Regions from separate parts of the Nocardioides sp. S5 genome, predicted to be linked through region 2. Evidence: riboswitches for the same ligand, from Rfam matches in the RefSeq annotation. Region 2 holds a riboswitch; the other holds the start of a gene.
The links. Region 2 has a riboswitch for cyclic di-AMP ahead of CFI00_RS16960 (C40 family peptidase). Riboswitches for the same ligand answer to the same signal wherever they lie in the genome.
Positions count from the first base shown of each region.

Region 1 (3,394 bases), 380 kb from region 2:
CGAGGTCACCCGCACTGGCGGGGACCTCGACCACCACCGGACCGATGCGTTCGGGCAGCACGCGACGTACGACGTCGATGCCGCGCTCCACCCGCCGCACCACCGCCTTCGCCTCGGACGGGGTGCCGTCCACCATGACCAGCACCCCACGGGCGGTCGCCACGGACAGACGACCGCGAAGCCACAGCGGCACCCGGGCGGTACCGCCGGCGCTGAAGTCGGCGATCGCCAGCCCGTCGTCGTCCGGGACGAAGGTGACGACCACCTCGGCCCGAGCGGGCGCAGCATCGAGACGCGCGACCTGCCAGGTGAGGTCGACGGTCCCCGACCACGTCCCGTCGCTCGCGACTGTCCCGACCTGGTCGACGTAGCGCGCGGAGAGCGCGCGCAGGTCGAGGTCGGCTGCTGTGTCGGCGATCCCCGCGAACCTCTCACCGACGACGGCGTCCCCGGCAGGCGCAAGCGAGGCCAGCACATCGGCGTCCCGGGACGCGACACCGTCCACGAAGCTCGCCAGCGCCTCGGCTGCGTCGCGTGGGCTCGCCCGCGGCACGTCGACGGGCGCAGGATCGACGTCGTGGCGCCCGCCCTGCACCAAAGTGACCAGGACCGCGGCCACTACGAACAGCAGAAGGCCGGCCGCCCACCAGAGTGGGCGACCGGCCTTCGAGGTCGGTGCGTCAGCCAGGACGGACCGCGCCGACGTAGGGCATCGAGTGGAGGCCTGCGACCGCGACACCGGTGCCGGGGTTGGCGGCGTGAACGATCATGCCGTTGCCGATGTACATGCCGACGTGGCTGATCGGGCTGTAGTAGAACACCAGGTCGCCGGGCTGCAGGTCGCTCGCAGCGATGCGCGGACCGGAGCTGAACTGGGCGCTGGAGGAGTGCGGCAGCGAGACACCGGCCTGCGCCCACGCCCGCATGGTGAGCCCGCTGCAGTCGAAGGCGTTCTCACCCATCGCGCCGTAGACGTAGGCATCGCCCACCTGGGCCATGGCGTACTGGATGGCCGCGGCGGCACGCCCCGAGGCCGGGACGGAAGCGGGGACCCGGGTGGTGCTGCCGCGCGAGGCGAGCACGCGCTCGCGCTCCTCGGCCTCGAGGTCGGCGAGCAGCTCCTTGGCCTCGGCGAGATTGTCGTCGACCGTCTCCTTCTCAGTGCTCAGCTGCTCGGTGAGCTCAGCGATCTCGTCCGCGCGGGCGTCGGTGGCCTCCTGCCGGATGGCGAGGGCCTCCAGCTCGGTGTCGTAGTCGGAGAGCAGCGAGGACTGGAGGTCGTTGAAGGACGACATGGTGGAGAGCGTGTCGAGGAAGGAGCCCGGGTCCTCGGAGACGACGATCTGGCCGACCGTCGAGATGCCCTCGCCCTCGAGCTGGCGGACCACCGCGTCGGACACCTGGTCACGGACGGTCTCGAGGCGCTCGTCCTGCCGCTCCTGGTCGGCCCGCAGGCCAGACAGGTCACGGCGCAGTTCAGCGAGGTCGAGAGTCGCGTCGTGGAGGCGCTCCTGGGCGACCTCGGCCTCGTGGTAGAGACGGTCGACGCGGACCTTGACGTCCTCGATGTCGGGTTCGGCCTGCGCGGGGGTCGCGGGCACGAATGAGATGGCGGCGATCGCGGTCAGGCCGAGAACGGTCGCGCCAGCTCGCTTGCGGGTGTGAGCCACGAGCGGGGGTACTCCCTCAGGGTGTCGTACGCCTACCGGGTGAGCTGACGGGTTCGGCACGACGTGTCCTACCCCTGCTCCACGCACCGCTCGCGCAGTGCGCCTCACAAGGGATTCACCCCAGGGGGAAGGTTGGTTCCCCGGCTCGTCGACCACGGGTGGTGCGGGGGTGTGGTCGACAATTCGGCGCGACGCCCGCGCGGGCCTGGTGACCCACTGCCACGGACGTCAGCCCACACCCTAGACCGGAGGTGCAGGCCCCGCCAATCTTCGCGACAACTTCTCGAGATGTGTCTCAGGCCGATTCCACGACCGGGCCCGGGACGGGCTCCACGAGCCTCAGCGGCGGCACCAGTCCGCCCGTGGCCAGCGCGTCGAGCGCCGCCCTCTCGTCGTCGTCGATGGTCAGCTCCGGTGGCGGGCCCAGCAGCACCGTCACCACGCAGTCGTGGCAGTGCAGTCCGCGCACCACGCAGGTGTCGCAATCGATCCGTGTCGTCATGTCCCGAACGGTGACAGGGACCACCGACAACGGGTCTACGGCGTGTCGTCCTCGGTGTGTCGCCGCAGCGAGGACGACGCTCAGCGCCGCACGAAGCAGATCCAGTCGTCCCCGCACGGCCGGGACTCGAACTCCTCGTCTTCCTCGACCAGGGCAGCCTGCGCCGAGCCTTCACGTGCCACCACGACGTCGACGGCGGCCACGGCCACCAAGCCCCCCGGGCGCCCGTCGAGGAAGTCGAGATAGGCGGCCTGGTCGCGATGGGTGAAGGCGTCCAGCGGGTTCGACGCCCACAGACGCACGTCCTCCACAGCGAGCGCCTCCGACAATGGTGCCGGGACCAGCGCAACCTCCTCCCCGACCTGTGCCGCGACCTGGCGCACGACCGCCGACGGTTGCCCCAGCACGTTCTCGCCGCGGCTGAGCGCGATCGGGAGCGCCACCAAGAGCGTGATCGCTGCGACCACAACGGCGGGCCGTCCCGCCGGCAGCAGCGGGTTCTCGCGGGCGGCCCCTTCACCACGGAGCTCCGACGGCCTCGCTGCCAGGACGACCAACAGGCACAGCAACCACACCCCGTGCCGGGCCGCGCTCGCCGTGGTCACACACAACCCCAGCACGGCGACGTACTCCCATGCAGTGCGGCGCGAGCGGAGCAGGACGACGAGCAGGATCCCGGCCCCCACCACCATCATTACGTCGAAAGGCATCGTCAGGCTGGGCCGGGCCCACAGGCCCTCGCCACGCTGGGCCGAGACGTTGTCGAAGACCTCCGCGTAGTAGAACGGGGTCATCCACAGCTGCGGGGTGAGGCAGAGGGCGAGCAGGCTCGCCACGCCGACGCCCACGCTCTCAACGAGGTGCGTACGCGTGCGCTGGACGAGGAGGTAGGCGCCGAGGACACACACCCCGAGAAGGGCGGCACCGTGGAGGTTGCCCCACAGCACGACGAGCGGCACCGCCCACCAGATCCGACGGTCTGGATGCCGGGCCTGGCTGCACACCAGCGCCACCATGAGCGCGAAGGGCACGAAGGACAGCGTCTGCGCCCGGAGCACCCCGAAGGTGGCCAACCCGCCGAGGCAGAGCAGTGCCACGGCACAGGCCACGTAGGCATCGCTACCGCCACGGGCTCGTGCGGACCGTGCCAGCACCACCAGCGTCGCCGTCACGGCAGCCAGGTGGGCCAGGACCGGAACCCTCTCCCCGCCATCGCGCAGCA
Region 1 is NZ_CP022296.1:3,037,486-3,040,879, forward strand. Features, by position in the region: gene CFI00_RS15005 (hypothetical protein) at 1-619, opposite strand, end outside; gene CFI00_RS15010 (C40 family peptidase) at 681-1,670, opposite strand; cyclic di-AMP (ydaO/yuaA leader) riboswitch at 1,699-1,859, opposite strand; gene CFI00_RS15015 (hypothetical protein) at 1,966-2,172, opposite strand; gene CFI00_RS15020 (hypothetical protein) at 2,253-3,394, opposite strand, start outside.
Region 1: it holds a riboswitch for cyclic di-AMP, as region 2 does, so the genes downstream of both, CFI00_RS15010 (C40 family peptidase) here and CFI00_RS16960 (C40 family peptidase) in region 2, are expected to answer to the same signal.

Region 2 (3,394 bases):
GAGCGCCATCACGGCAGCCACGACCGCAGCGGCGCGGAACTCCCCCCGACCCATCTGCCCACCGTAGCGACTAGCCTCGGCCTCGATCTGTCTCCCGACCTCCCACATACCCCAAGGAGTTCCCCATGGGCCGGTTCGACCGCCGCGTCGCCGTCATCACCGGAGCAGCCCGAGGCATCGGCTTCGGCATCGCCCAGCGCCTCGCCAGCGAGGGCGCGTCCGTCGCGATCCTCGACCTCGACGAGTCGGCCGCCGCCGACGCCGCGGGCCGCCTCGAGCTCGCCGACGGCGCCCGCGCGGTCGGCATCGGGTGCGACGTCGTCGACTCCGCCGCCGCGGAGGCCGCGGTGCAGCGCGTGGTCGACGAGCTCGGCGGGATCCACGTCCTGGTCAACAACGCTGGCGTCACCCGTGACAACCTGCTCTTCAAGATGACCGAGGAGGACTGGGACCTCGTCATGAACGTCCACCTCAAGGGCGTCTTCAACATGACCAAGGCCGCGCAGTCGCGGTTCGTGGAGCAGAAGTACGGCAAGATCCTCAACCTCTCCAGCGTCTCCGCGCTGGGCAACCGCGGCCAGGCCAACTACTCGGCCGCCAAGATGGGCATCCAGGGCCTCACCCGCACCCTCGGGATCGAGCTCGGCCCGTTCGGCGTGACCGCCAACGCCATCGCGCCCGGATTCATCGTCACCGAGATGACCGACGCCACCGCGCGCCGGCTCAAGATGGAGCCCGAGGAGCTGCAGCGGCTCAACGCCGAGGCCACCCCCGTGCGCCGGGTGGGGCAGCCCGAGGACATCGCCGCGGCTGCCGCCTTCCTGTGCAGCGACGAGGCGTCCTTCATCACCGGCCAGACGTTGTACGTCGACGGCGGGCGCAAGCTCGGCTGAGCGTGATCTCGGCCACGACCCACGCGCGTCGGGTCGTGGCCGGGTTTGCGCGTCTCGGGGGCCTCTGTCACCTTGTCGGAGGAGTCGAGAGACCCACAGGACGGCTCGGGTCGCCCTGCTGGCGTCGGACTCCGTCACGAAGATCGTGTCTGACGACACCCGCCCCGGGCGACGCCGAGTCCTGCCCCGCCGGAGCGGCCCCCCGAGAAGATCGAGGGCAGGAGTGGGGGACCCACAGGTTCCACCGCCGCTGCGTGCGACCGCGCGCCACGGCTAGGGGTGAAGCCACCCCCTCCTCCGGGAGGACGGCGGCGGGACACCTTCCAGTCCCAACCCGACAGCTCACCTCACAGGCGTGGGAAAGGACCCACCTCATGCCTGCAACCCCTCGCACGCTGCGCACCTGCGCGCTCGCCCTCGCCGGGCTCGGACTCTCCGCCTCGACGCTGACGGCCCTGCCCGCCGCCGCGGCCGACGGCGACCCGGGATCGGCCACCACGACCACGACGGCCACCAAGACGACCACGAAGACGACCACGAAGAGGACCGCGAAGCGCACCGCTGCCCGTCGCGTGTCCTCCCGCGTGCTCAGCGCCCGTGACATCGCCATGCGCCAGCGCGGTGACGCCTACGCCTACGGTGCCGCCGGCCCGCACCGCTTCGACTGCTCCGGGCTGATCCGCTACAGCTACGCCCGCGCCGGCTTCGACGTGCCGCGTACGTCCAGGGCCCAGGCGGGCCACACCCGCCGCATCGCGAAGAAGAACATGCGTGCCGGCGACCTGATGTTCTTCTACGGCAGCGGCGGGGTCTACCACGCCGGGATCTTCCTGCGCTGGTCGAAGGGCCACGCCCTGATGCTGCACTCGCCCGGCTCGGGCCAGCGCGTCCGCATCTCCGCCCCGTGGACCTCGCAGTGGTTCGGTGGGACCCTGCGCCGCCGCTGATCTACCCTGTGGCGCGCCTTCCCCGAACGGGGAGGGCGCGCCGCCACACTTTCCAGGCAGAGTCCCCCGCTCGATCGGAGTTCCCCCGTGCGTCACCGTCTCCCCACCTCCGTCGCCGCGCTCGTCGCGGCCTCGCTCCTCCTGGCCGGCTGCGGCGGCGGGGACGAGCAGGAGGCGCCGGCGGGCGCCGCTCCGTCCTCGGAGCCGACGGCCTCCGCGACGAGCGAGCCGCCGGAGCCGACGTACTGGCCCCTCACCGGGCTCGAGCGCACGGGCAAGGCCCCGAAGCACCCGGTGATCGTGACCAAGGTCGACAACACCTCCTCGAGTGCGCCGCAGGTCGGCCTGGGTGCGGCCGACCTCGTCGTCGAGGAGCTCGTCGAGGGCGGCTACACCCGCCTGGCGGCGTTCTACTACTCCAAGGTGCCCGCCAGCATCGGCCCGGTGCGCTCGATGCGTGCCAGCGACATCGGGATCGTGCCCGAGGGGGCCACGGTCGTGACCAGTGGTGCTGCGCCGATCACCATCAAGCGGGTCAACGGCGCCGGGATCCCGTGGATCACCGAGGGTGCCGCCGGCGTCTACCGCGAGACCACCCGCTCGGCGCCCTACAACCTCTTCGCCCGCCTCGGCGAGATCTCCCGGCGGCTGAAGGCCGAGGAGGAGCCGCCCGCCTACCTGCCGTGGGGCACGCCGGCCGACCTCCCCAAGGGCGCGAAGGCCCGCACCCTGACCGCCGACTTCGGCGCCCACTCCACGAGCTGGCAGTTCCAGGGCGGTCGCTACGTCAACACCGACTCCTACGCCGCCGAGGGTGACGAGTTCCCGGCCGACTCCGTGCTCGTCCTGCGGGTGCAGGTCGGCGACGCCGGCTACCGCGACCCGGCGGGCTACCCCGTCCCGGAGACCAAGTTCGAGGGCAAGGGCGCCGCGCTGCTCTTCCACGGCGGCCGCGTCATCCGTGGCACCTGGTCCAAGGACGGCCTCACCGGCGCCATCGAGCTCGCCACGAAGGGCGGCGAGCTCGCCGTGCCGGCCGGCAAGGTCTGGGTCGAGCTCGTGCCGGCGGTCAACGGCAACGTCACCTTCGCGAAGTAGCGCCGCTGTCCAGGAGCTGGCGCAGCCCGGCCATGATGGTGCCGATCGCGAACTCCACGCGGGCGGCCGCGGCCGCGGGGTCCTGGCTCACCGCGACGGCACCGCCGGCAGCCGACATCGCACCGAAGAAGATCCGGGTGAAGGTGTCGAGCATCGCGTCGTCGAGGTCGTAGGCGTCGGTGCCGAGCGCGGAGCGGACGATCTCGTCGACGATGGCGTACGTCGAGCGCTCCTCCTGCTCGCGGAACCGCTCGTGCCCGAGCACCGAGGGCCCGTCGGAGATGACGACCTGGCGGTAGGCCGGCTCCTGCACGGCCTCGAGGAAGGCGCGCAGTCCTGCCTGCGCCTTCTCCCACGGGTCGTCGCGCCCCTCGGTCGCGTGGGCGATGCCGCTGCTGGCGCGTGACTCGACCCGCTCGAAGGCGGCCTCGAAGATCGCCTGCTTGCCGCTGAAGT
Region 2 is NZ_CP022296.1:3,417,833-3,421,226, reverse strand. Features, by position in the region: gene CFI00_RS16970 (phosphatase PAP2 family protein) at 1-54, opposite strand, end outside; gene fabG (3-oxoacyl-ACP reductase FabG) at 126-893, shown strand; cyclic di-AMP (ydaO/yuaA leader) riboswitch at 1,093-1,262, shown strand; gene CFI00_RS16960 (C40 family peptidase) at 1,268-1,840, shown strand; gene CFI00_RS16955 (DUF3048 domain-containing protein) at 1,928-2,938, shown strand; gene CFI00_RS16950 (TetR/AcrR family transcriptional regulator) at 2,922-3,394, opposite strand, start outside.